2 regions of the Sporosarcina sp. FA15 genome follow, and region 2 is predicted to be linked to the other one. Evidence: riboswitches for the same ligand, from Rfam matches in the RefSeq annotation. Region 2 holds a riboswitch; the other holds the start of a gene.
What was found. Region 2 has a riboswitch for S-adenosylmethionine ahead of metA (homoserine O-acetyltransferase MetA). Riboswitches for the same ligand answer to the same signal wherever they lie in the genome.

Region 1 (12,499 bases), 890 kb from region 2:
ATAATTGCAGCGCCTCCTTCTATGGCATAAAGTCTTGTAAGTAGTTTTTATGTCTATAAAAATTACAAATTAACGCTTGATGCATATATGTTGAAAACACCTTTTCGCCTTTCATTTAATCTGAAATAATAGGAGCGCAATGAAGTTAATCATCAATCATAGTGGGGGGTCTTACTGCCCGTTAGTGCGCAATAAAGAATATCATATTATAATCAATGAAAATGGCTATAATTTAATTACAGATGTCTGTATTTCTGATTAAATTGGCATCGTGTATGAGGCTGTTAGTTAAGTAATCTTTTAACCATATAATATCTAATACCTCTTTCGATTTAGAAAGGGGTATTTTTTATCGTAAATTCATAAAAAAGCGAATTATCTTGACAGAGTAATTATTCGTAGCTTACTATTAGTTAAATTCCGATGAAACCTATCGGAATGATTAGTATAATATAAACTACTAATTAAAAGATAGCTTAGCTTCATTAGAAGACATTAGGGGGAGAAATGGTGAATAGCATATTTGTCAAAACAGAACGTCAAAAGACTTGGTTAGAGAAGTTGTATAAGAAAGAAATGAATTTCAAAAATACGTCAGCACAAACTGATGAGTTAGCCATCTTCCCTACGGAAAACATTCAAGAGTTAATCCAAATGGGTTATACGAGTAGTACAATTCCAACAGCATACGGCGGAGAAGGGTTAAAGGTGTACGATATGGTACTCCTTCAAGAAACATTAGCGAGTTTTGATGGAAATACAGCACTTTCCATCGGATGGAATCTCGGAGTTGTCGGAGAACTTTTCGGAAAAGGGTTATGGAATGATAAAAATCTTGAATTCTTTGCCAAGGAAGTTCTGAATGGAGCTTTAGTGAACCGCTCTGTGAGTGAAGCACAAACAGGGAGTCCAACTCGGGGAGGACGTCCTGGTACAAATGCGGTAAAACAAGATGGTTCATGGGTATTATCGGGACGTAAAACATTTACAACGGCTTCTCCAGTATTAACATATTTTCTAACATCTGCGTGGATTGAAGAACAACAACAAGTAGGATTCTTCCTGCTTCACAAAGATTTAGAAGGACTAACAATTGATCATACATGGGACGTCATTTCAATGAGAGGAACTGGAAGTCACGATCTCGTTCTCGATAATGTCAAAGTCGAAGAGTCAAAACTTGTTGAACTTCCTGACAAGCCAAGTGCCGCTCCGTTTAGTGGTTGGCTTCTTCACATCCCAGCATGTTATCTAGGAATTGCACAGGCAGCACGTGATTATGCTGTGCATTTTGCAAATAATTATTCACCTAACAGCCTGAATGGACCAATTAGTCAATTGCCAAATGTTCAACAATTACTAGGAGAAATTGATTTGGAATTAACCCAGGCAAGGCATCTGATTTATAGTGTGGCGGAGGCCTATGATGATGAATCACGAAGAGGCTATCTGACAAATGAGGTCGCTGTTGTCAAGCACACCATTACGAATTCAGCCATTACGATTGTCGATAAAGCAATGAGAATTGTAGGTGCAAAAAGTCTTCAACGGACGAATCCATTACAGCGCTATTATCGGGATGTCAGGGCAGGTTTGCACAATCCTCCTATGGACGATATGACAATTAAGAAATTGGCACTGACTGCAATTGAACAAGATACAATAAAAAACGCTATCCAAATGTAAGCATATTGGATTGAAGCGAAAAAGGGGATTTCATGATGAGAAGAAGAAGCGTGTTTCAACTTGCGACAATTGGTTTAGCATTAACTACTATTTTAGCTGGATGTAACTCAAGTAAAGCGGCCGATGGTAATGATTCAGACATACAAAAAGTAAAAATCGCCTATGATCAAGCTTCAAAACCAATGTCCTGGTTGGATGAAAAAGGAAATGCAACTGGATATGATGTTGAAGTGATGAAACTAGTTGATGAATTACTTCCACAATACGAATTTGAGTACGTTGGAACGACAAGCGATGACCTACTTGTGGGTGTCGAACAAGGGAAATACCAGGTAGGGGTTAAAAATGCATTTTGGACACAGGAAAGAACAGAAAAATTTATCTTCCCGAAAGAATTTATCGGCTTAAGCAGTGCGGGTCTTGTGCTTAAGAAAGAGAATGAACATATCAAATCCCTATCAGACTTCGCTTCTGCCGGCTTTTCGTTGGCACCTATTGCAGCTAATAATGCTCAATACACTGTAATTGATGAATATAACAAAGAAAATCCGGGTAATAAAGTGCAGTTGAAAGCTGGAGATGCTTTCACAGTTGACGTTGTTCAGTGGGTGAATGAAGGTCGCGTAGATGGTGGTGTTATCATTGAGGGTCCTTTTGAAAAGCAAGTGACTGCTGAAGATGGCCCGTATCATAATCTGGCAGACGAGGTTGTTTACAATGAATTTGCAGTCATAAAAACATGGCCTTTATTCAATAAGAAAGAACAGGAATTTGCGGATGCCTATGATCAAGCAGTTAAACAATTGAAAGAAGAAAAGAAGACAAGTGAATTAAGCACATCGTTTTACGGCAGAGATTTGTTTGAAGTGTTGGATGCTGTAGAGAGATAACGCTAAAGATATAAAGGCTGTTGGGTGTGCGATATGCTCAACAGCCTTTGTCAATCAAATGGTTACAATTTGAAAATGAAAGCGGGGTGGATACATGGAGAAGTATTTTGACGCATCATATATATGGGAGTCCATCCCACTATTAATTCCTTTTTTAAAAATGACATTTATGGTTGCAGGTCTTTCCGTCCTGTTCGGTACGTTCCTGGGCTTTATCTTAACGGCGGCGAAAATAGGGAAAAGTAAATTTGCAAGGAAGGTAGCTAATGGTTATACAACGATATTAAGGTGTATACCCTCTATCGTACTCCTTTTTTTAGTATATTATGGACTTCCTGCAATCGGTGATCGTGTCGGTCTGAATTTGAACAATATACACACAGCTGTATTTGTCATAATCACTTTTACACTTCAATTTGCGGCGGCTATGTCCGAGGTCATGCGCTCAGCTTTTCAATCAATTGACAAGGGACAATTTGAGGCTGCAGTAAGTGTTGGGCTAAGCAATTCACAGGCTTATAGACGAATCGTATTTCCCCAAGCTTTTGTAGTCGCATTACCGAACTTTGGAAACAGCTTGCTGGCAGTACTTCAAGAAGGATCGTTAGCTTATACAATCGGGTTGATAGATGTTGTCGGAAAAGCAAATCTTATTATTGCGGGCAACTATAACGCACATGCATTAGAAATATTTCTTGCATTAGCAATTATTTACTGGATACTTTCAATAGCAATTGAACAGTTCTTCTTAAAATTAGAGAAAGTATTTAGTAAGGGGAAACAAGGATTGAAAACTGCATAAGGGGGTGAGAAAGTGTCTGAAGGATTAAATTACAAGTTTTTAGTAGATACATTTTTTATCGCATTATCAGGTGTTCCTATAGCGCTATTCATTACAATTGTAGCTTTGCTCTTTGCGTTGCCGTTAGGATTTTTACTGGCACTAACAAGAATCAATCGAATTCCCGTGTTACATCGTTTTGCACAAGTATACGTTTCTTTTGTCAGAGGAACCCCAATTATCATTCAGATTTTCATCGTCTATAGTAGTGTCCCCTTATTGCTAAGTTCACTATTTACAAAGTTTAATATTGGGATGAATGTGTATGATGTGAATCCAATTTGGTACGCATTCATTGTCTTCACTTTTAACACTACAGCGGTCCTGATTGAAGTTTTTCGCTCTGCACTAAGCACGGTGAACAAGGGGCAGTTGGAAGCTGCCCAATCAGTGGGGCTAACGAATGTGCAAGCATACAGAAGAATTATTATCCCACAGGCATTGGTCGTTGCAATGCCGAATATCTGTACAGCGACAGTCAACTTAATCAAAGCGACATCTCTCGGGTATGCAATGTCATTACAAGAAATTACGCTGAAAGCAAAAGTGGCAGCGAACGCAGGCTACAATTATGTTGAGGCCTATATCGATATCTTTCTTGTCTATTTACTGTTATGCAGTGCAGTCGAATTCGCATTTAAACTATATGAAAAACGTTTGAGTAAATATAAACCGTCAGTCGTTTAAGTATGAAAAGGAGGGATCCGAAGCATGTTAGAAATTAGAGATATCCATAAGTCATTCGGTAAAACTGAAATCTTAAAAGGTGTTGACGTAACAATAGATAAAGGCGATGTTGTTGTTATACTGGGGCCAAGTGGATCCGGTAAGACAACATTACTGAGATGTATCAATTTTTTAGAAAAAGCGGATCAAGGCCGTGCTATTTTTGGGGATATAGACGTGAATTTAAAAACAGCATCCAAAAAACAAATCCATCAGATTAGACAGAAAATCGCTTTTGTATTTCAAAACAATAATTTGTTCAATAATAAAACAGCTTTAGAAAACGTTACAGAAGGACTTATTATCGGAAGAAAAATCCCGACAGCAGAAGCGGTTGAGATAGGGAAAAAAGCGTTGGATAAAGTGGGGCTATCGGATAAATACAATGCATATCCCAGTGAATTATCGGGAGGGCAGCAGCAAAGGGTAGGCATTGCAAGAGCAGTTGCTTTGGATCCAGACATTATTTTATTTGACGAACCAACTTCTGCATTGGATCCAGAATTAGTCGGGGAAGTTTTGACAGTTATGAAGAATATCGCGAAAGAAGGAACAACTATGTTAGTTGTCACACATGAAATGGGTTTTGCGAAGGATGTAGCTAACAAAGTAATATTTATGGATGGGGGAGTCGTAGTAGAGGAAGGAGCACCCCATGAAATCTTTGTAAATCCAAAGGAAGAACGAACACAGAAATTTTTAAAAAGGGTATTGCCCGAGGACTTTACGTATCATATTTAATAGTCATTATCCATGAGGGTGACTTTCATTATATTAATAATGAAAGATAATTGAAATTTCATTCAAACTGATTCATTATAATAACTAGACCGTCTTTTTAGTAAACCTTGGCTTAAGGTTGCTCAGAAGAAATAAGTTCATAAAGGAAGTTTGTCAATGCAAGAGACTAACATTACGAGAATAGAATTAGACGGTAGAGAACTAATACTTATTGGAACTGCCCATGTTTCCAAGCAAAGTGCAGAACAAGTAAAAGAGGTAATCGACAAGGAAAGACCCGATTCAGTATGCATTGAATTGGATGAACAAAGGTTTCAATCTATAATGGATAGTAATAAGTGGAAAGAAACGGATATTTTCAAGGTGATTAAAGAGAAGAAAGCTACATTGCTCTTAATGAATCTGGCAATATCCTCCTTTCAAAATCGTTTGGCAAAGCAATTTGATATTAAACCTGGACAGGAAATGATTCAGGGGATTGAATCAGCAAAAGAAGTCGGTGCAAATTTGGTGCTGGCTGACCGTAATATCCAAATTACTTTTTCCCGAATTTGGGGGAATATTGGACTTAAGGGGAAAAGTCAGCTTCTGATGTCGGTTTTTTATAGTATCTTCAGCAAAGAGACGATTTCTGAAGAAGAATTGGAGAAAATGAAATCAAAGGACACGCTAAATGCCGTTCTAACTGACTTTACGGAATCATTTCCAAGGTTAAAGACGCCCTTAATCGATGAGAGAGACCAGTATTTAGCACAGAAAATCAAAGATGCACCAGGTAAAAAGGTCGTTGCAGTCATTGGTGCAGCACATGTTCCAGGGATTACAAAAGAAATCTATAATGACCATGATTTAGTCGCATTAGCGCAAACACCACCAAAATCAAAAATCCCAAAAATTATCGGATGGGCAATTCCGATTCTTCTATTATCAATTATCGCCTACACCTTTATCGCAAATCCATCTGCCGGTTTCGATCAAGCGTTAAGCTGGGTCTTATGGACAGGTAGCCTGTCAGCTATTGGTGCTGCGGTGGCTCTTGGACACCCGCTGGCCATTTTAGCGGCCTTTGTTTCAGCCCCTATTACTACCTTGCATCCACTGATAGCGGCCGGTTGGGTTTCAGGAATTGTTCAAGCATTTTTTCGCCGCCCAAGTGTTGGTGACTTTGAAACGCTTTCTGCAGATGTTTTTACGATTAAAGGTTTTTGGGCAAATAAGGTGACACGGGTCTTGCTGGTAATTGTTTTGACTAACTTGGGAGGAACGTTGGGGACCTTCTTAGGCGGAGCCGACGTTATCCGTGTATTCTTTGAAAACTTAAAGTGAAATCAATTGATCAGCATTTTCTTTTAAACGTTTTATAGTAATAATGAGGTGGGGACCGGATGAATCGAATCAGTTTTTGCTTGTTAGTGATTTTGACGACTGGACTAATGGGTTCTTCTTTTACAATAGGGAAGTTAGGGTTAGCCTATTCGTCTCCACTCCTATTAGTCGCTCTGCGTTTTACGCTTGCAGGGATTATTATGGCAACTATCGTTAAAATCTTAAACAAGCCACATCCAGTAAAAGCAATCGACTGGGTGTGGCTTGTTCTAATTGGACTTTTCCAAACAGCTTTTGTGATGGGCTGTATATTTATGGCACTGCGTACAATCACTTCTGGAGAGACGTCTATCCTAACGTTTATGAATCCTTTACTCGTTGTCGTTTTTGGGACGCTTTTTTTAAAATCGCGTTACCATATTCAGCAATGGATAGGTGTACTGTTAGGTTTTATCGGGGTTTTTCTCACGTTAGGTTCACATCTTGACTTTAAAGTCGGTACCATATTAGGGCTTTTGTCGGCTGTTTCATGGGCGATTGCTACGCTATTGATAAAAATACATGGTTTCAAATTTGATACGTATGTAATGACAGCCTATCAAATGCTTTTTGGTGGATTAATTCTCTTTCTGGGAAGCTTACTACTGGAAGAGACTTTCTTTAAAATGACTACTCAATCTATCCTGATTTTGTTATGGCTTACCATTGCAGCCTCAATTATTCAGTTTTCTATTTGGTTTTATCTTCTCCAAAGAGGTAATCAAGAACGAACTAGTGCATTCCTTTTTTTAGCGCCATTCTTCGGTGTACTCACAGGATGGTTTTTACTCCATGAAAGACTAACCTGGTCTATCCTTTTTGGTGGATTACTAATATTTGCAGGAATCTTTCTTGTTAATTGGAAAAATAATTATGAAAAGGAAATAGAGAAAACCGATGAGAACAACGAAAGGTTAAGTGAGAGTTAACTAACATGTTTCCTAGCGCACTGAAAAGTAGTTTAAAGTGCCTATTATATCTGCAAGAAGATCGCCTTTAATTCCAACTAAACTGATATGATTGAAAATAAATTCTGATAAGTCATTGACTTTGAATTTTCGATAATGTAGTATTGGTCTCAACTTAATAGTTTATATCTTATCTAGAGAGGTTGAGGGACTGGCCCGATGAAACCTCGGCAACAGACTGTTTAGTACTGTGCCAATTCCAGTAAACGAAAGTTTAGCAGATAAGAGGAGTAATATGTGTTCGATTCTATTAACCTCTTCTTGCTCTATTTAGAAGTGGTTTTTTTATTTCTTTACTGTAAAGGTTGTAAGTCATTTATCATTTTAACAATTTCATACATGCTAATTAGACAACTAAAGGCAACTTTCTAATCGATTATTTGAATCGGAAAAAGGTGTCTTTTTTGTATATAAAAATTAAACTGAAACAAATGATTTAGGGGGGCAAACAATGACAGAGTCTACAAATATCGTTTGGCATGAATCAGAGGTAACAAAAGAAAATCGTCAAGAACTAAAGGGCCATAAGAGTGCTATTCTTTGGTTCACTGGGCTATCAGGGTCAGGGAAATCAACAGTTTCAGTAGCGCTAGAAACAGAGTTACACGCGAAAGGCATTCATACTTATCGACTGGATGGAGATAATGTCCGGCACGGTTTAAATAAGAATCTAGGGTTTAGTCCAAATGATCGGACGGAAAATATTCGCAGAATCGGTGAAGTTTCAAAACTAATGGTCGACGCTGGCTTATTCACATTGACAGCATTCATATCGCCTTATCAGGAAGATCGAGATCAGGTGCGAGAAATTGTCAAATCCGATGAGTTTATCGAAATATACGTTAAGGCAAGTTTAGAAACTTGTGAAGAACGGGATCCGAAGGGGCTTTATAAGAAAGCAAGATTGGGTGAAATTAAAGGTTTTACAGGAATTGATGCTCCTTATGAAGAACCTGTTAACCCGGAAATAATCATTGATACCAATCAATTAAATATTGTAGAGTCTGTCAAAGCCATCGTTTCTTATTTAAAAGAAAATAACTATATCTAAAAAAATTACTAAATGCGTAACATATTGGGGTTTTAGGAATAGAATGTATTTAAACCTACTTGACACATAGGATTAATAAAGTTAGTATAAACGCTAATCACATGCCGACTGGAAATCAAGAAGCTAATGGACAATCGTGAACATACGAACAATTCGCTGACTAAAAAATTAGAGGCGACTTTAATCAATAGTAGATTAAAGTCGCCTTTTTTAAAAAAAGATAATGTAATAGAGTTATTGAGTTTAGAGGGGGGATTAGTATGGCGAAGTTGACGTACAAATCTTGGGCTGAGACTAGTGAAGTTTTTCCAATCGATGACGAGTCAAAAGGTGCGTTAAACGTCTTGCGATGGGCTTACGGAGAATACGACGATGAACTTGTATATGCGTGTAGTTTTGGGGTTGAAGGTATAGTAATGATAGATTTAATCTCGCAAATAAAACCAACTGCTAAAGTGGTCTTTCTCGAAACCGGATTTCATTTTCAAGAAACGCATACCTTAATCGATGAAGTAAAGAAACGTTATCCAAAGCTTGTAATTGAAATGAAGACTCCCGGCTTAACGGTTGAGGAACAAGCTGACAAGTATGGCGATCGACTATGGGAAAGACAGCCGGATCGTTGTTGTCATATGAGGAAAGTAATTCCACTCCGTGAAGCAATGAGCGGTACGACCGCTTGGTTATCAGGACTTAGGCGTGAACAATCACCATCAAGAAGTCAAACAAACTTTGTGAACAAAGATGAAACCTTTCAATCGGTTAAAATTTGCCCGCTGATTCATTGGACGTGGATTGATATTTGGGATTATGTAAAAAAACATAATTTGCCTTATAATCCACTCCATGACCAAGGCTATCCCAGTATCGGTTGTTCACACTGCACATTCAAAGGGGATACAACGACGGGGTCGAGGTCAGGGCGCTGGGCAAATCAGGCGAAGACAGAGTGTGGCTTGCATAATGCTAACGAAAATGGGGGAATTTAAATGAGTTTGAGTCAACCGCATGGTGGTACATTAATTAATCGCTGGAATCCTGGTTTTCAATACGAAGGAATAACTGAAACAGTTGAATTAGACGAAATTGCTAGTAGTGACTTGGATTTGATTGGTACGGGTGCTTATAGCCCTTTAAGTGGATTTCTTACAGAAGTAGACTACAATTCTGTTGTTACAACAATGAGATTATCTACTGGAGTACCTTGGACAATTCCGATTACATTGCCAACGACAGAGGTGAACGCACAAGGTATCGCTGTTGGGAAATTTGTGAAATTGGTGAGAGATGGAGTTGTCTATGGTGTTCTCGAAGTATCGGATATTTTCACACCAGATAAGGAAAAAGAAGCTAAACTAGTCTATCAAACGACAGACCGTGAGCACCCAGGCGTCAAGAAGTTGTTTGAGCGCCCTAATGTCTACCTGGGTGGAACCATCACACTGATTCAGCGAAGGCCGCTGAATGAGTTTTCGGAGTACCTATATGACCCGATTGAAACAAGAGGGAAATTCCAAGAGCTAGGCTGGGAAACAGTCGTCGGTTTCCAAACGAGAAACCCAGTTCATAGGGCACATGAATATATTCAAAAGACTGCATTGGAAATTGTAGATGGATTATTTTTGAATCCCCTTGTAGGTGAAACGAAATCAGATGATATTCCAGCAGATGTGCGCCTGGAAAGCTATGAAGTCTTACTAGAAAAATATTATGCGAAAGAGCACGTGTTTTTAGGTGTGTTTACAGCAGCAATGCGCTATGCCGGACCAAGAGAAGCTGTTTTTCATGCGATGGTTCGAAAGAATTTTGGTTGCACACACTTTATCGTCGGTCGTGATCATGCGGGTGTTGGTAATTATTACGGTACGTATGATGCTCAGAAAATCTTTAGCAACTTTACGCTTGGAGAACTTGGGATCACGTTATTATTTTTCGAGCATAGCTTTTACTGCAATAAATGCGGTAACATGGCAACACCAAAAACTTGTCCGCATGATGCCAGTCACCATGTGATCTTGTCGGGAACAAAAGTGAGAGAAATGCTTCGTAAGGGAGAACAACTGCCATCGACATTTAGCCGACCGGAAGTGATCGAAGTATTAATTGCAGGAATGCAAAAAGAAGAGATTCATTCATAACGATGATTTTATTGTAGAACTGAGCGGTGAGAGGAGAGATGAGAATGGGAAAAGTATTTATAGTTGGAGCTGGACCTGGAGATGTTGATTTAATCACCGTTAAAGGGATGAAATGTATTCAACAAGCGGATGTCATCTTGTATGATCGTTTAATTAATAAAGAGTTGCTCTCCTATGCAAAACCGGGAGCGGACTTAATTTATTGCGGAAAACTCCCAAATTACCATGCAATGATTCAGGAGACGATTAACCACTTTTTAGTGAAATATGCGAAGCAGGGAAAAATCGTCACACGCTTAAAAGGTGGAGATCCATTCGTTTTTGGCAGAGGTGCTGAAGAGGCGGAAGTTCTTGCAGACAACGGAATCCCTTTTGAGGTGGTTCCAGGAATTACTGCTGGAATTGCGGCTCCTGCTTATGCGGGAATCCCAGTCACGCATCGTGATTTAAGTTCTAGTTTTGCGATTGTAACTGGCCATATGCGTGCTGGAAAAAGCGATTCCATTCATTGGGAAAGTCTTGCAGTTGGTATTGATACATTAGCGATTTATATGGGTGTCGGAAACTTACCTTATATTTGTGAGCAACTGACTAAGCATGGCCGACCTGAAAACACGCCAGTTGCACTTGTTCATTGGGGGACGACAGAAGCGCAGTATACGATTACAGGTACACTGTCGACCATTGTAGAGATTGCGAGAGAATCTGAAATTAAAAACCCAAGTATGATCATTGTCGGCGAAGTTGTGAAATTGCGTGAGAAGATTCAATGGTTTGAACAAACAGAGTTGAACCAAAATAGTATTAAAGAAGTATCTGCATACTAGCAGTTTAACTTCATTCAGCAGGGGTGAAAATCCCCGCTTAATAATAAAGAAAGGTTACCTTATTACGCCGAGGCGTACTTGATACGAGGAGGGATTAGCATGCAGGCAGTTTTATATGTGGGCCACGGTAGCCGAATTAAAGCAGGTGTCGAAGAAGCCATTCAGTTTATTAAGAGCAGTCAAGCAATGATCGATGTTCCGATTCAAGAGATTTGTTTTTTAGAACTAGCGGCACCAAGCGTGGATGAAGGGATTACGAAATGCGTGGAACGCGGAGCTACTAAAATTGCCATTGTACCTATACTTTTATTAACCGCAGCGCATGCAAATGAAGATATTCCATTTGAAATCGAAGTGGGAAAAATCATGTATCCCGATATCGAATTTACATACGGAAAAGCATTTGGCATTCATCCGAAGATTGTTGATAGTTTATATGACCGAGTTGTTGAACAAAAAGTAGCGATTGCAGAAGATACTCAAGTGTTAATCGTAGGCAGGGGGAGTAGTGATCCCGCAGTTAAGCATGATTTAAACGAAATTGCACAGCTTCTTGCTGACAAGTACGCCTTTAATAAAGTAACTGTTTGTTTTCTTTACGGAGCAGATCCTCATTTCGATGAAGCATTACTGCAACTACAGGAAGCACCTCAAAAGCAAGTTTTCATTATTCCGTACTTATTATTTACAGGTATTTTAATGAATGGCATTGAGAAAAAGATTGTGACACAGTCTCCTAATGACCAGCAGCTTATTCTTTGTGAAAATCTTGGTTATCACAAATATGTCCAGGATGTACTTGTAGAACGGGTGAATGAGTTACTTGAAAAAGAGCAAATCAGTCAGCTTATTTAAATGAAGATATTTTGTCTGAGAGGATGAAAGGGACTATGGAGAAACGGGAACAAAATCTTGAACTTACTATTGAAAATGTTAAAAAGATGCTGAGCACGATGAATTATGGCTCTATCACATTGGTTATTCAAGACAATGTTGTGGTTCAAATAGAGAGAAACGAGAAAATCAGATTAAAATAATGCTCTTTTTATAGCTGTGTATGTTGAAATAAAGAATTCTTTTGAATTCGATATGACGCTTGAGGAGACCTCAGCTTAGTTTATATAAGTATTCGCGTGTTCAGCATATATATGTAAAATACTAATTTTGCGGGGTGGGAAATTTTGGCGCTTCAAGTGATAAACAGTCCTTTTAATCAGGAGCAGGTAGAACTCCTAAATCAACTTTTACCGATACTGACAGAGACAC
Region 2 (12,499 bases):
GATACTCCCGCGATTTCTCCCGCTATGGAGCCTATCGTAATACCGGTTACGTAATGGAAAAACGTCAGTTGAGAAATTTGTTTTTTCCCCATAAATCGTGCAAGTATAAGGAGGACAAAAAATGTAACCGTCACCCTCATAATCATTTCCCAAAAGTCCACTTCAAAAAAGTCATCCAAAGTTCACACCTCCGCTTTACAGAGAGTGTTCCACTGTTGCGCATTGCCTATACATGTAAATGACTAGGCGTTTACTTGTAAAAAAAAGAGAGCTCCGCCTATAGCCATCTGCGAATGACTTTTTGGACAGCTCTCTCTATTTTTATATCGCCTGTATTTTGTTCTTCTTCAATATTCCCGCAAGTAAACCTGTAACCATGGCCCCAGCGACTATCGCCAATGCATATAGCAATACTTTTCCAATACCACCATCGACAAGCCCCATAACGAATACGCCACCATGCGGTGCACGTAACCCAATATCAAATAGCATTGTAAGCCCACCAGTCAATGCAGCTCCAGCTACCGATGCTGGAATAACACGTGCCGGGTCTGCCGCCGCAAACGGAATGACACCCTCCGTTATAAAACAAGCCCCAAGGACATAAGCCGTTTTCCCCGCTTCACGCTCTTGTTTTGTAAATCGTTTTTTGAACAATGTCGTGGCAATTGCCATGCCTAGTGGCGGTACCATCCCCGCTGCCATAACCGTCGCAATGAATCCGAAGTTCTGTGCATCGAGCATCGCAATACCGAATGTGTATGCGGCTTTATTAATCGGCCCACCCATGTCAATTGCCATCATCGCACCTAATAATATACCGACTAGTACCTGGTTTGTTCCACCAAGCCCTTCTAAAAATACTGACATACCCGTATATAATTTAGTCAAAGGAGGATTGATCATCATCATAATGAGTCCAGTAATCGCAATACCGAACACTGGATAGAACAACACCGGTTTTAATCCTTCAAGTGCATCGGGTAATGCCGCAAATGCTTTTTTAACAAGAACTGTTACATACCCTGCTAGGAAACCGGCAATGATTCCGCCTAGAAATCCAGAGCCCCCGCTGACACCGTCAACACCTGTAACCGTAATCGCGATTAATCCACCGACCATACCTGGAGCAAATCCGGGGCGGTCCGCGATACTCGACGCGATGAATCCTGCTAATACAGGAACCATCAAGAAGAATGCATTTCCACCGCCTATTGTATTTAGCATTGCTGCGAATGCATTGTAATCTGCACTATTCGGATCACTTGAATTTATACCCCAGAAGAACGATAATGCAATTAAAATTCCGCCACCAACAACAAACGGTAGCATATTGGACACACCATTCATTAAATGTTTATAAAAACCGTTTTTGGTTTCGGAAGTGTCACTATCCTCTTTAGACTTATCATGTTTGTAGATTGGTGCGTCTTTAATGATTGCACGATTCAACAATTCTTCCGTTTCATAGATTGCCTTGCCGACTTTCGTCTGTATGACCGGCTTACCGCTAAACCGAGCCATTTCAACTTTGGTATCTGCGGCAACAATAATGGCATCCGCTTCCGCAATATCCGCGTCTGTCAAACGGTTTTTCACGCCAGACGAACCGTTCGTTTCCACTTTCAATGAAATGCCCATTTCTTTCGCTTTGTCAGTTAGTTTTTGTGCCGCCATGTAGGTATGCGCTATTCCCGTTGGACACGCAGTAACAGCAAGTATTTTCGATGTAGGTGAAAGTGATGATTTTGATTCATCTATCTCTTCAGGTCCTTCCAACTCGATTTCCTTGTCATTGACCGCTTGTAGAATTTCATTTTTTGACGTAGCATTTAGAATTTTTTCTCTAAAGTTTGAATCCATCAAAAATGTAGCTAGTCTTGATAGCGCTTCCAAATGGTCGTTATTTGCTCCTTCGCTCGCAGCAATCATGAAAAACAGATGAGCCGGCTGGCCGTCCAGCGATGCGTAGTCGATACCTGGTAAAGAACGTCCAAATGCGATTCCCGGCACCTTAACAGCTGCTGATTTCGCATGTGGAATCGCAATTCCATCGCCGATTCCCGTCGTCCCTTGCTCTTCTCGGGCCAAAATATCTTGTGTAAATGCCCCTGTATTATTCAAATTTCCTGCACGATCGAACTGATTTATCAGTTCTGTCAATACATCCTGTTTAGATGTAGCTTTCACATCCAAAATAATTGTAGCTTCAGTTAATAATTGTGTGATTTTCATCATTTCACATCCCCCTTATCTAATGAACTAATCAATACTTGGTCCAGCAATGCTAGTACATCTTTTTTCTCACAAAGATCCACTCTAAAAGCTGTTGCACTTCCGCTTGCAACACCCGATCGGAATGCCTTAACTGAATCCCCCTCTTTCGTGAAGGATGCAAGAAACCCGGATACAAGTGAATCACCAGCCCCCACCGTATTCACAACTTTCCCTTTTGGCGCTTCCGCAAAAACAGCAACCTCTTTCGTAACGAGCAGTGCCCCTTCCCCCCCCATGGAAACGATGACATGTTCGACGCCTTTTTCAATAAGTTTCTTAGCGTAATGGTGTGCTTGCTGTTTGTTTTCTATTACCGTATCGAACAATTCACCAAGCTCCTGTTCGTTTGGTTTAATAAGAAATGGCTTCATGTCAATCAATCCTTTTAATGCAGGACCCGATGTATCAAGAACGAAATGTACGCCATTGTCATTGCAGATAGTTGCGATATCCTCGAAAAAAGTTTTCGCTATTGATTCAGGAAGACGGCCTGCAAGAACGAACCAATCACCTTTTTCCATGTTCTGCACTTTCGCCATCAATTGCTGTTGCTGTTCTAGTGTTATATCAGGACCAGGACCATTTAACTCTGTTTCTTTATCGGCTTTGATTTTCACATTGATGCGCGTAATTTCTTCAGTTTGGATAAAGTCCGTATGAACCCCTTCTGACTGTAGAGATTGTTGAATATAGTCACCTGTGAACCCACCTACAAAACCTAAAGCGATGTTGCTAACTTCTAATCGGCTTAACACACGTGACACGTTTATTCCCTTTCCCCCGGGATAGTAATATACATCTTTAGAACGGTTCAGTTTACCGCTCCTGAATTCGGGTAAATAGGTAGTATAATCAAGCGAGGGTGTGATTGTGCACGTATAAATCATGATTTCCCCACCTTTACTGTTGTTTTTTGCTCCAATAAGTTGATAGCTTGTTTTTCGAAATCACTTACTATCAATACGGCTTTATCGAGTGGCATAATAGTAGCAAAACTTACTTTGTTATATTTTGAATGATCCGTCACGACATATGTTTTTCTCGAGAGTGTAGAAGCAAGCCTTTTAACAGCGGCTTCTTCTGGATCTGGCGTTGTATAGCCGATTTCCAAATGGAATCCGTTGACGCCAAGAAAGCATTTGTCAAACTGATAGTCGCCAAGCGTCTGGATTGTTTGAGGTCCCACAAGGGCACGCGTGCGGGATTTTATATAGCCACCCGTCAAATAAGTCGTTATTTCGTATTCCATCAATGAATCAACATGTGTCAATCCATTCGTCACAACGGTCACTTTTTTATTCTTTAAATAAGGAATCATCTGCAAAGTGGTAGTCCCTGCATCAAGAAAAATACAATCCCCATCTTGGACAAAAGAAGCGGCATAAGTAGCAAGCTGAATCTTCTCTTGAAGGTTTTTGGATGCTTTATCCGAAATACTAAGTTCTTTTGTGATTCGCTCGCTTATTGTAGCGCCTCCATGGATACGATCCAATTTATTTAAGTCTTCGAGATCGTTCAAATCCCTGCGAATTGTTGACTCTGACGCGGATGTCGCATCGACTAACTCTTGAATTTTAACTGTCTTTTTCTCAGTCAATAAATTTAAAATCAATTCATATCGTTCATTTGTCAACATATGAACACCACCTCTAATTAGCTGTAAACTCATATTACTTGAAATCCCTTTCATAATCAATCATAATCTCCCATAGTCAGTCACCAACTTTTATAATACAGTCATTGATACTAACAATTAGGAGGAATACACATTGATAGAAAAACAATACACCATTTTAGGTACTGCTGGTTTACATGCCCGTCCAACATCCGCTCTCGTTAGTGCGGTCAGTTCTTTCAAATCGGATATTACACTGGAATACGTCGGTAAAAAAGTAAATCTGAAATCCATTTTAGGTGTTATGTCACTTGGAGTAGCTTCAGGCACTACCATTACAATTGCGGCGGATGGTGAAGATGAAGCGGATGCAATTGCAAAAGTCGATGCAATTATGGAATCCGAAGGCCTTGGAAAGTAATAACAATCTCGAGTTGTGATAGTAGCAAAAGGGTTTCTAATCTGTTTCATGGACTAAATCGCAAACGCATGCCCAGCCCAGACAAGTAGGAGGGATGTAGTTCAATCCCTCCCGGTGGACCTATAGGTTAGAAGCGACAGAGGAGGCAGCTTAGGATCACGATTTCCTTTTCAATAGTTGCATGACCCATGTCGTACAGTTCCAGGGGCTAGGCGCTGGAGTCTAGACGTAAAATCACTAAGTTACAACTTATCCACAGTACGAGATTTCATAATTTCCTAAACATCAAAAAAAGAACAGCCACGAATGGTATCAGTTACCATTCGTGGCTGTTCACATATAGTTTCATTAATCTAGTTTCACTCTGAGGACTGCACCTGTATTCGCATCAATTTTAACTTCATACTTATGACCTTCTGCCGTTCTTACGTCAATTTCATATACCAGCATTCCATCGTCGTAATCTAATTCCGCTTTTACGACCTGGCCTGGAACCCGCTCTAATGCAATGGCCATCGCCTGATTTATTGTAATCCTCCGGTATTGTGGGTTCTGATAATGTTCATGCCAATGTTGGTTTTGATTTTGTCGATTCTGATTCGTCACCCAATCTCCTCCAATTCGATTATCCCGTTGTCCTTAACATTCTATTCAAGGATGGCTAATATGTGCTGAATCCCTAAGCCCATAACTGAAAAGACAATTAAGCAGTTCCTAGGTATATGATTTGCACTTGAGGCTTGCTTAATTGTAATGATGTTTTCCATCATTAAATAGCCATACCTTTCAATCAACGTTCTCCTCTTTTTCTTCCTGCTTTTGGCTCAACATAAAACGTGCCGAAACTGGATCCGATCTGGTCAATAATTTGGATAGATACGAAGACGTCATGCTGTAACTACCTTCTATTTTCCCTGATAAAAAGTTGGTTCGCTCGTATAGGACTGAGCGTAGATAATCCAGTTGCCTTATCACTTTCCCTAGCAATCCTTCTTGGTTGTCCAGCCTGCTGATCACGTCTTTTTGTATATCTTCTTGTTTCAATATTTGCTCTGACAACAGCTTTTGATAATCTAATTGTTCATTCATTTTGACTACAATTTCCTCATTTGCAGAAGTCAGCATTTCTATACTATTGACAATTTCTTCATTTGACTGGCTGACCTCATTCACTTTCCCGATGAATTCTCGATTCATTATTCGCTCATGTATCAACGTACGTTGTAACATTTCGTTTTTAGTTTCTACTTTTTTTAACGACTTCATAACATCTTTTCCAAACTTTTCATGTCGGAAATCACTTTCCTTGATTTCATTCAAACGATTATGGATTGATTTCAATTGATTGGATTGTGTGTTTTTCTGTTGCTTTAGTAAGGTTTCCATGATATTGAACTGTTCACCAACCGAATGAGACGCTTCCCTATGTTCCTTCATCCATTCCGCTATCGGATCTATTTTATAGTGTTCTTGGTTCCTCCCTAAAACGTCTGCATTATTTTTAAAAACATCCGGGTGCCCATTTTTGTTAATAAACAACCCCATCTCACTTACCCCCTCGTCGTATTAGCTTATGCAATTCACGACAAAAGGGTCATTGAGTCACGTCTGATGATTAACCACTTTCTTTAAAAAAGCACCTATACGCCAGGAATCTAGAGTTTTTTGCAAAATAGTAAGCAGTCATTTTCTGGTTTGGTTAATTGCAGACCTGTTGATTAACCAAAACTAACCAGTGAATAACATAATTACCTTCCGGGCGCTACTTGTATAGTTTCATTTTTGGATTGCTTCGGATTGAATGACTTCTATTCAATTAGCGGGATGTCTGGATGCAAAAGTACTTGTAGTGCTTATGCTTTTTTTGATGAAAGAAAAGCTGACATCTAAGTCGGAGAAAAGCCGCCAAAGATGCAATTTTGGCGGCTGATGCTTTCTATACGGTTTTTTCTTTTTTTAGTAAAGAAGTGGCACTAGCTATAAGGTATCACATGATTAGATGTATAATCCTTGCTAAAAGTAAGAAAGGAACGCATTGTACATCGTCCAAGAGTGCCCGAAATTGCATCTTCGGGCACTTACACCCTTCATAGAATGTCATCTATTCTATTCTTACAAAACAACTGCATTTTCCACTTGAATAATGTAGGAACGCGACAGGCAACTATTCGCAATAGTATTACTAAAAAGAGTGTGGCTAGAGGTGACGGAGTCACTTCTAGCCACACTCGGACCCCTCAGTAAATCTGTCATGAATAGTTAGTCGAAAGCGGGCCAAAAATAATGCAGTGAAAATGAAGGTCATCAAGCCCTACTCACCAGTATTTTATGCAAATAAATGGTTAATCTACAGACGTGGTTTAATTGATACATTTGTCATTAACTAGTTATTCCCATTCATAAGGTGTTTCTTGATACACATAATAATTTAGCCAGTTGGAGAAGAGTAGATGCGTATGGGAACGCCATGTATTCAACGGCTCTTTGCTTGGATCATCATTCGGAAAATAATTTTCCGGGATATCAATACCGACTCCTTTTTGCAAATCACGTGCATATTCCTCCGCCAACGTATCCGCATCGTATTCCAAATGACCTGTGATCATAATATGTTTATTATCTTTAGAAATGACGATGAATGCCCCTGCTTCCTCTGATTTGGCAAGCAAGTGTAGACGGGGATCATTTTTTATTTCCTCTGTTGAAACGGATGTATAACGTGAATGTGGCGCTTTAAATTCGTCATTAAAGCCACGTGCAAGATTAATCGTTGGGTCCGATAGTCGATGCGTAAAAACGCCTGAGCATTTTTTCGGCAATTCAAATTTCCGGATTCCATAATGATGATAGAGTGCTGCTTGGGCACCCCAACAAATATGTAAAACAGAGGTTACATTTTCTTTTGACCATTCCATAATCTCCGTTATTTCTTTCCAGTAATTAACGTCTTCAAATTCTAAATGCTCAATCGGGGCACCCGTAATAATCAGTCCATCGAAACGACGATGTTTCACATGTTCAAATGTTGTATAAAATGCGTTTAAATGCGTTTTACTAACGTTTTTAGAATCATGAGTTGCTGTGTTCAAAAATGTAACATTTACTTGTAGCGGTGTATTCCCTAATAGACGTAGCAGCTGCAACTCTGTTCTTTCTTTTTCAGGCATTAAGTTTAAAATGGCGATGTTCATAGGCCGTATATCTTGGGACGTTGCGCGTTCTTCATCCATCACAAATATTTTTTCCTTCTTCAATAGTTCTCCTGCTGGTAATTGTTTCGGTACATTGATCGGCATGTGTCGTCTCTCCCTTTTCACTTTGGTTTGAATCAAATGATTCAATATAAAAAACCCTCTTTTCTATAAGACAAGAAAAGAGGGTTTAATTTGGGCACTCTGTTCTTATCTCTCAAGAAAAAATCTTGTTGGAGGTAGCACCTTCCTGACTAAGTCAGAGGTTGCTGAAGCTTCACAGGGCCATATCCCTCAGCTTCTCTTGATAAGAATATTCAATTATTTACTATTATACTATTAAAACTACTATTGTAAACCGTCTTTTTTGACGATAATAATCAAAAGAAACATTTTTATTTTAATTTCCACATTAATTCAGCATGAAAACTGCTGAATAATATTTCTTTAGAAAGCCATATTAACGTGGCACTGAAAAAATGAAAGGAGTTGTTACTATGGGAAGAGATGACAATAAAACTGGCGGAAATAATGCACGGTCTTTACCACAAACGCCGAAAAACCAAAAAATAAAACCGGGCGACATGAATGAAGAAATAGCCCGCGAGTTTGCTGAACTCCGTTCCCTGAAACCAAAACGCGAACGAATGAACTCAAATGAAAAGAAGAGAAAATGATTACCTTTGTCATGAACAGTAACTAAAACACTCCCCGCACTGGTATTATCTTGGTGCGGGGCACTTTTTCAGCCTACATCAGATACTTGCTTCAATTCTTTGGTCATCCGCTCGACCAAGTCAGATCTTCCGTGAAATTGGGCCGGTGTATTTTGGAAAATTTTTATTTTCCATCCATCCTTTTCTTTTACTGCAATCAGTGTTTGATGAGCATTCAAATTTGGGTCAAGTTCTGTTCCGCCCGGAGGTATCATCCCGACGATTGCACGCAACATCGCAACTTCAGCACTCAGAAAGTACACATCTTTAACGACATTGATAAATGGAGGTGTTGGATGATCTGCAAATATCGGTTCTAAATGTGCAAAAATAGTATTTCGCCCAATTTCTTGACTTCCGTCAAATCCAATCAATTCGCCTTGCTCTGTAAATTGATCAGCCATGCTCTTAGCATCGCGATTATTCCATGCAAGAATTAAGTTATAATAAAGGGTTTTGATTTCAATTAATTCAGATGCTTCCATATCTAATTCCTCCCGTCATTTTTCCTTCATCCGAGATAATCGCTCGGGATGCTACCTTCCTTTTCTACTTTCACATTCCATGCGATAATTGTCGTACTGTCTCGTACATTTTGTCTTTCGATTTCCATCAATAACTGCGAAATCCCTTTATCAAGTTCTTTTTCATTCAGCACGGCAACGAGATCTGACGGATCCAAAAAAGGTTCCCCCGGGCATTCCACTAAACCATCAGTCGTCAAAAAAATAAGATTGTTCCCTTTTCTCATTTCCCTTGTCCCTGACGTGTAGCATGGTACTGCTTGCTCAAACGTATTCACTTGACCAATCCATTCAAAGAATTGCCTTTGGTTAAGTTGAAACTGATTTAGGGCAATTAATTCCGAATGGAACAGATATACTAAACAATCTCCAACCGAAAACCACCAAACGTAATTAGCTTTCCTGACAACGATAAGACAAGCCGTTTCTCCCATGGCACATCTGCATTCATTCAAAAATTGTTCAGATTGAAAAATTTCAAGTAACTTCATTTCCAAACGTTTAAATCGTGGAGGACCTTTCATATCTAAAATCTCTACCAATTTTTCTTTATGCTGCCCGAGTGTTTGTACAACAAGTTCCGCACTTTCAGCACTTTTATGTGCATCCAAAATAGCCGCTAATTCCCAATCCTCATTTTGCCAAATAACGCAGCCATCTTCATTCTTGGTTTGTCCCGCTGAAGAATTACCTCCAAATCTACCAACCGCTACACGATTAATCCATCGTACATCTCGTTCATCGACAAAGTCCTTTTCACTTCCAACCCAAGTAAGATTATTCATGAGCGCTCAATCAATCTATACGGTCTCACTTCATAACTTTCATAAACAATCGTATCGCTATTTCGAGCATCATCCACACTAGATGCAAATTGCGGGCGTTTTATCCAGTCTCCTACTTGCTCTTTATCAAAGTCAACAAATTGTACGTCAATCGTTTCAGGAGGTTGTGCAGCTGGTACACCTGACATCGCTCTTCCACGAAAAACCATACAGATGACGCCTAACGTGATATCTTGATAAACTCCTGTCATATCACCAATTTCTGCGTGGATACCTGTTTCTTCTAGTACTTCCCGTTTAACCGCCTCTTTCAAGGTTTCACCAAGCTCAAGTCGCCCACCCGGCATTTCATATGTATCATTTCGGTGATTGTTCCGTACAAGTAATACATGTCCTTCCTCATTGACAATGTAGCCATTTACAACAATAATTTGTCTAGATTGTCCATAATTCCCCGTCGAAGTGAAAAAGTCTTCATTTGATGAAATAATTAATGGAGCTAATGATTTCCGATAATTTTGCGCTTCAGCATGCATTTCCGATGCCCGAATGCTAGCGTCCACTGTCTCATAATGAGCCCTATTATCGTATGCCCACATTGCCATTATCTCCGTCTGTTCTTCATTGACCCACCGTCCAACCAGCTGCGCTCCATGCGTCAGCTGATTCGGAAGCAAAAAGGTATGGAAAAAGTGGGTAAACGTTTCGTACATCGCTGGTTCAACCGTGTACGTTTTTCTGCGATACAACATTCAATTATTCCCCCCGTACAAATTAATTTTCAGCGAGCCCTTTTCAATAACCAAACTAGGCCAAGTGTAAAAACAGCAACTAGTGTTAAAGTAAATTTGAGGTCAATGATTGGTTTAAACTTCACCTTCTCCGCATCTATCTCGTAAACACCCAAAGGTCTGACGGAGATATGTCCCCCGCCCCCTTCTCCTTGGGCACCTAAAGAGTTTCCTGTTTCACTAGAATAGCCGCCTCCCCCGCCAACAATATAATTAATCTTTGCTACCGGAAGGACTTTTCTGTTTTCAAAATTAATCGGTTCACCATAAATCAACGATACGTCTTGTTGCCGTGAAAACTTGTCAAATATCCGCGCAATAGGTGATAGGTAATTAGAAGATTTTTTAATTCCCATGTTTTCCCCACTCCCTTAATTTTTAGTTGTGATTAGGTTAGCTGTCGTTTTTTCAACGTAAAATAGTATCCATCTATTTTACGTTGATATTTCAATACCGAAATTGCACTTTAACCGTAGCGTTAATCGAAATCTGCCCCTGTTCAATCGGTGTGGAGCTAGTCATTTCTCTCGCAGCAAATGTTCGATATGCGATGGGTTCTGCTCTTAATTCTTCAACAATTTTAATTGGATGTGGATCAAGTTGCAGTTGCATTGTCTCAGCAATTATTTGCGCCTTGGCTAATGCATTTTTAAGTGCAAGGCTCAATGCTTTTTGATAGTCCAATTGTTCATTTTCAACCTTGAACTGGATATTTGATATCCTGTTCGCTCCGTTTTGGACAGCCACGTCTATTACATTTCCAACTTGATCAATATCTGTAATTTTTACTGTAATCGCATTCGTAACTTCGTATCCTCTAAATACTTGTTCGCCTTCGATATAGTTGTATTGGGGAACTATAGTGTACGAAACCGTTTGTATATTCTCCCTGTCGATCCCCAATTTCAATAACGAATCGATGACTTGATTCATCTCATAAGCATTTTCCTTTTGTGCATGGTTCAATTGTTTGTTTTCAGTACTGACTTCCAACTGGATTTGAGCAATATCCGGTGTTAGTTTAAGACTCCCAATTCCTGTAACAGTCATAACCCGCGGTTGTCGGCAGGTCATTTGTTGGGCATAAGGATAATACATATGTCTCCACCTTTCCTGAGCATCATTACGCTACCTTAGATAGTATGCTGATTGTCTCGAAAAGATATTTACATTAGCACTTAACGTAGAATTGGACGACAGATTACTCAAGGACCACAGCAGTATCTGAAGACTATATGACTAATTTAGATACATCCACATCCACTTTTCGAGAACTTTAAAAACGTCGCTGTTCACTTTCTTACCGATTCCCTTCGAACTCAAAATTACAAAGACTGATTTCAAAAAGTTCTTTACCGTTCTTTGTACGTGATAGGCGTCAAGTGATCCTTTATTTTCAAGCATTTCAGTTTCTACCATTCCGGCAAGTTCTTCAATCCATACTTGTATAACCTTCTCAGCATCTTGATGCTTTATTAATGAAACTATTATTATAGCTAAGCGTTCTTCCTCTTCATCCAAATAGTCAACTTGCCTTAACAAGGAATATTGAACTGCATGAAGAATTCGACTGATATCCTCTTTTTTCAGTAGAGGATGTTTTGCCAAGGCATCCAAGGTATCTGCGCCATGTGCGATGGCATGCGCCCATCCATTACCCTGGATAAAACCTCGAGTGTCTTTTTCTTCCCTCATATAGCGTATAACCTTGTTCACTGTATACTGAACAAGATCTGGATTTACTATTTGTTTCTCAATGTCATATTCAATAACTGCAGCAATGACGAGTGCAGAAAAAGAACGTGTAAATACTGAATCAGTTCCAGACTCGCCAATCCCGTAAAATAGATAGTCTTCCTGTAATACCACTTCAAGTAAAGACTGGAATTCTTCCGGATTTAATTGATTGGAAACAATCATTTTTCCGAAGCTTCGATAGATTAACTCGTCACGCAAAAAACCATCTGGATTTCCAATTTGCGTCAACATCTCTTGCCTAACTTCCTTCGATAGCTCTAGTATCTTATCTCCTAAATAACTTTCTAAAGTTGTTGCTAACATCACTATTCCCCCTAAACGATCATTTATCGTTGCCTTGTGTAAGGCAATTTGTCTATCCTAAGTTATTATCTTTTACATGAATTAGCGTAAATCGTTCGCAAACAAGGAGCATGTCCTC

Region 1: it holds a riboswitch for S-adenosylmethionine, as region 2 does, so the genes downstream of both, cysC (adenylyl-sulfate kinase) here and metA (homoserine O-acetyltransferase MetA) in region 2, are expected to answer to the same signal.

What each region holds. Positions count from the first base shown of each region.
Region 1 is NZ_CP188818.1:1,126,853-1,139,351, forward strand. It holds gene ACP8HG_RS05285 (amino acid ABC transporter ATP-binding protein) at 1-4, shown strand, start outside; gene ACP8HG_RS05290 (acyl-CoA dehydrogenase family protein) at 511-1,686, shown strand; gene ACP8HG_RS05295 (transporter substrate-binding domain-containing protein) at 1,722-2,576, shown strand; gene ACP8HG_RS05300 (amino acid ABC transporter permease) at 2,671-3,378, shown strand; gene ACP8HG_RS05305 (amino acid ABC transporter permease) at 3,391-4,104, shown strand; gene ACP8HG_RS05310 (amino acid ABC transporter ATP-binding protein) at 4,129-4,884, shown strand; gene ACP8HG_RS05315 (TraB/GumN family protein) at 5,041-6,210, shown strand; gene ACP8HG_RS05320 (DMT family transporter) at 6,270-7,178, shown strand; SAM riboswitch class I at 7,345-7,445, shown strand; gene cysC (adenylyl-sulfate kinase) at 7,669-8,268, shown strand; gene ACP8HG_RS05330 (phosphoadenylyl-sulfate reductase) at 8,529-9,257, shown strand; gene sat (sulfate adenylyltransferase) at 9,258-10,406, shown strand; gene cobA (uroporphyrinogen-III C-methyltransferase) at 10,451-11,233, shown strand; gene ACP8HG_RS05345 (sirohydrochlorin chelatase) at 11,333-12,088, shown strand; gene ACP8HG_RS05350 (YezD family protein) at 12,112-12,270, shown strand; gene ACP8HG_RS05355 (assimilatory sulfite reductase (NADPH) flavoprotein subunit) at 12,415-12,499, shown strand, end outside.
Region 2 is NZ_CP188818.1:236,514-249,012, reverse strand. It holds gene ACP8HG_RS01290 (DUF421 domain-containing protein) at 1-179, opposite strand, end outside; gene ACP8HG_RS01285 (PTS fructose transporter subunit IIABC) at 322-2,235, opposite strand; gene pfkB (1-phosphofructokinase) at 2,235-3,164, opposite strand; gene ACP8HG_RS01275 (DeoR/GlpR family DNA-binding transcription regulator) at 3,161-3,913, opposite strand; gene ACP8HG_RS01270 (phosphocarrier protein HPr) at 4,047-4,313, shown strand; gene ACP8HG_RS01265 (PepSY domain-containing protein) at 4,662-4,919, opposite strand; gene ACP8HG_RS01260 (hypothetical protein) at 5,100-5,858, opposite strand; gene metA (homoserine O-acetyltransferase MetA) at 6,701-7,609, opposite strand; SAM riboswitch class I at 7,712-7,818, opposite strand; gene ACP8HG_RS01250 (hypothetical protein) at 8,002-8,181, shown strand; gene ACP8HG_RS01245 (SgcJ/EcaC family oxidoreductase) at 8,250-8,705, opposite strand; gene ACP8HG_RS01240 (protein phosphatase 2C domain-containing protein) at 8,732-9,529, opposite strand; gene ACP8HG_RS01235 (NUDIX hydrolase) at 9,526-10,281, opposite strand; gene ACP8HG_RS01230 (hypothetical protein) at 10,311-10,676, opposite strand; gene ACP8HG_RS01225 (SIMPL domain-containing protein) at 10,768-11,418, opposite strand; gene ACP8HG_RS01220 (DUF2785 domain-containing protein) at 11,560-12,381, opposite strand; gene ACP8HG_RS01215 (ASCH domain-containing protein) at 12,434-12,499, opposite strand, start outside.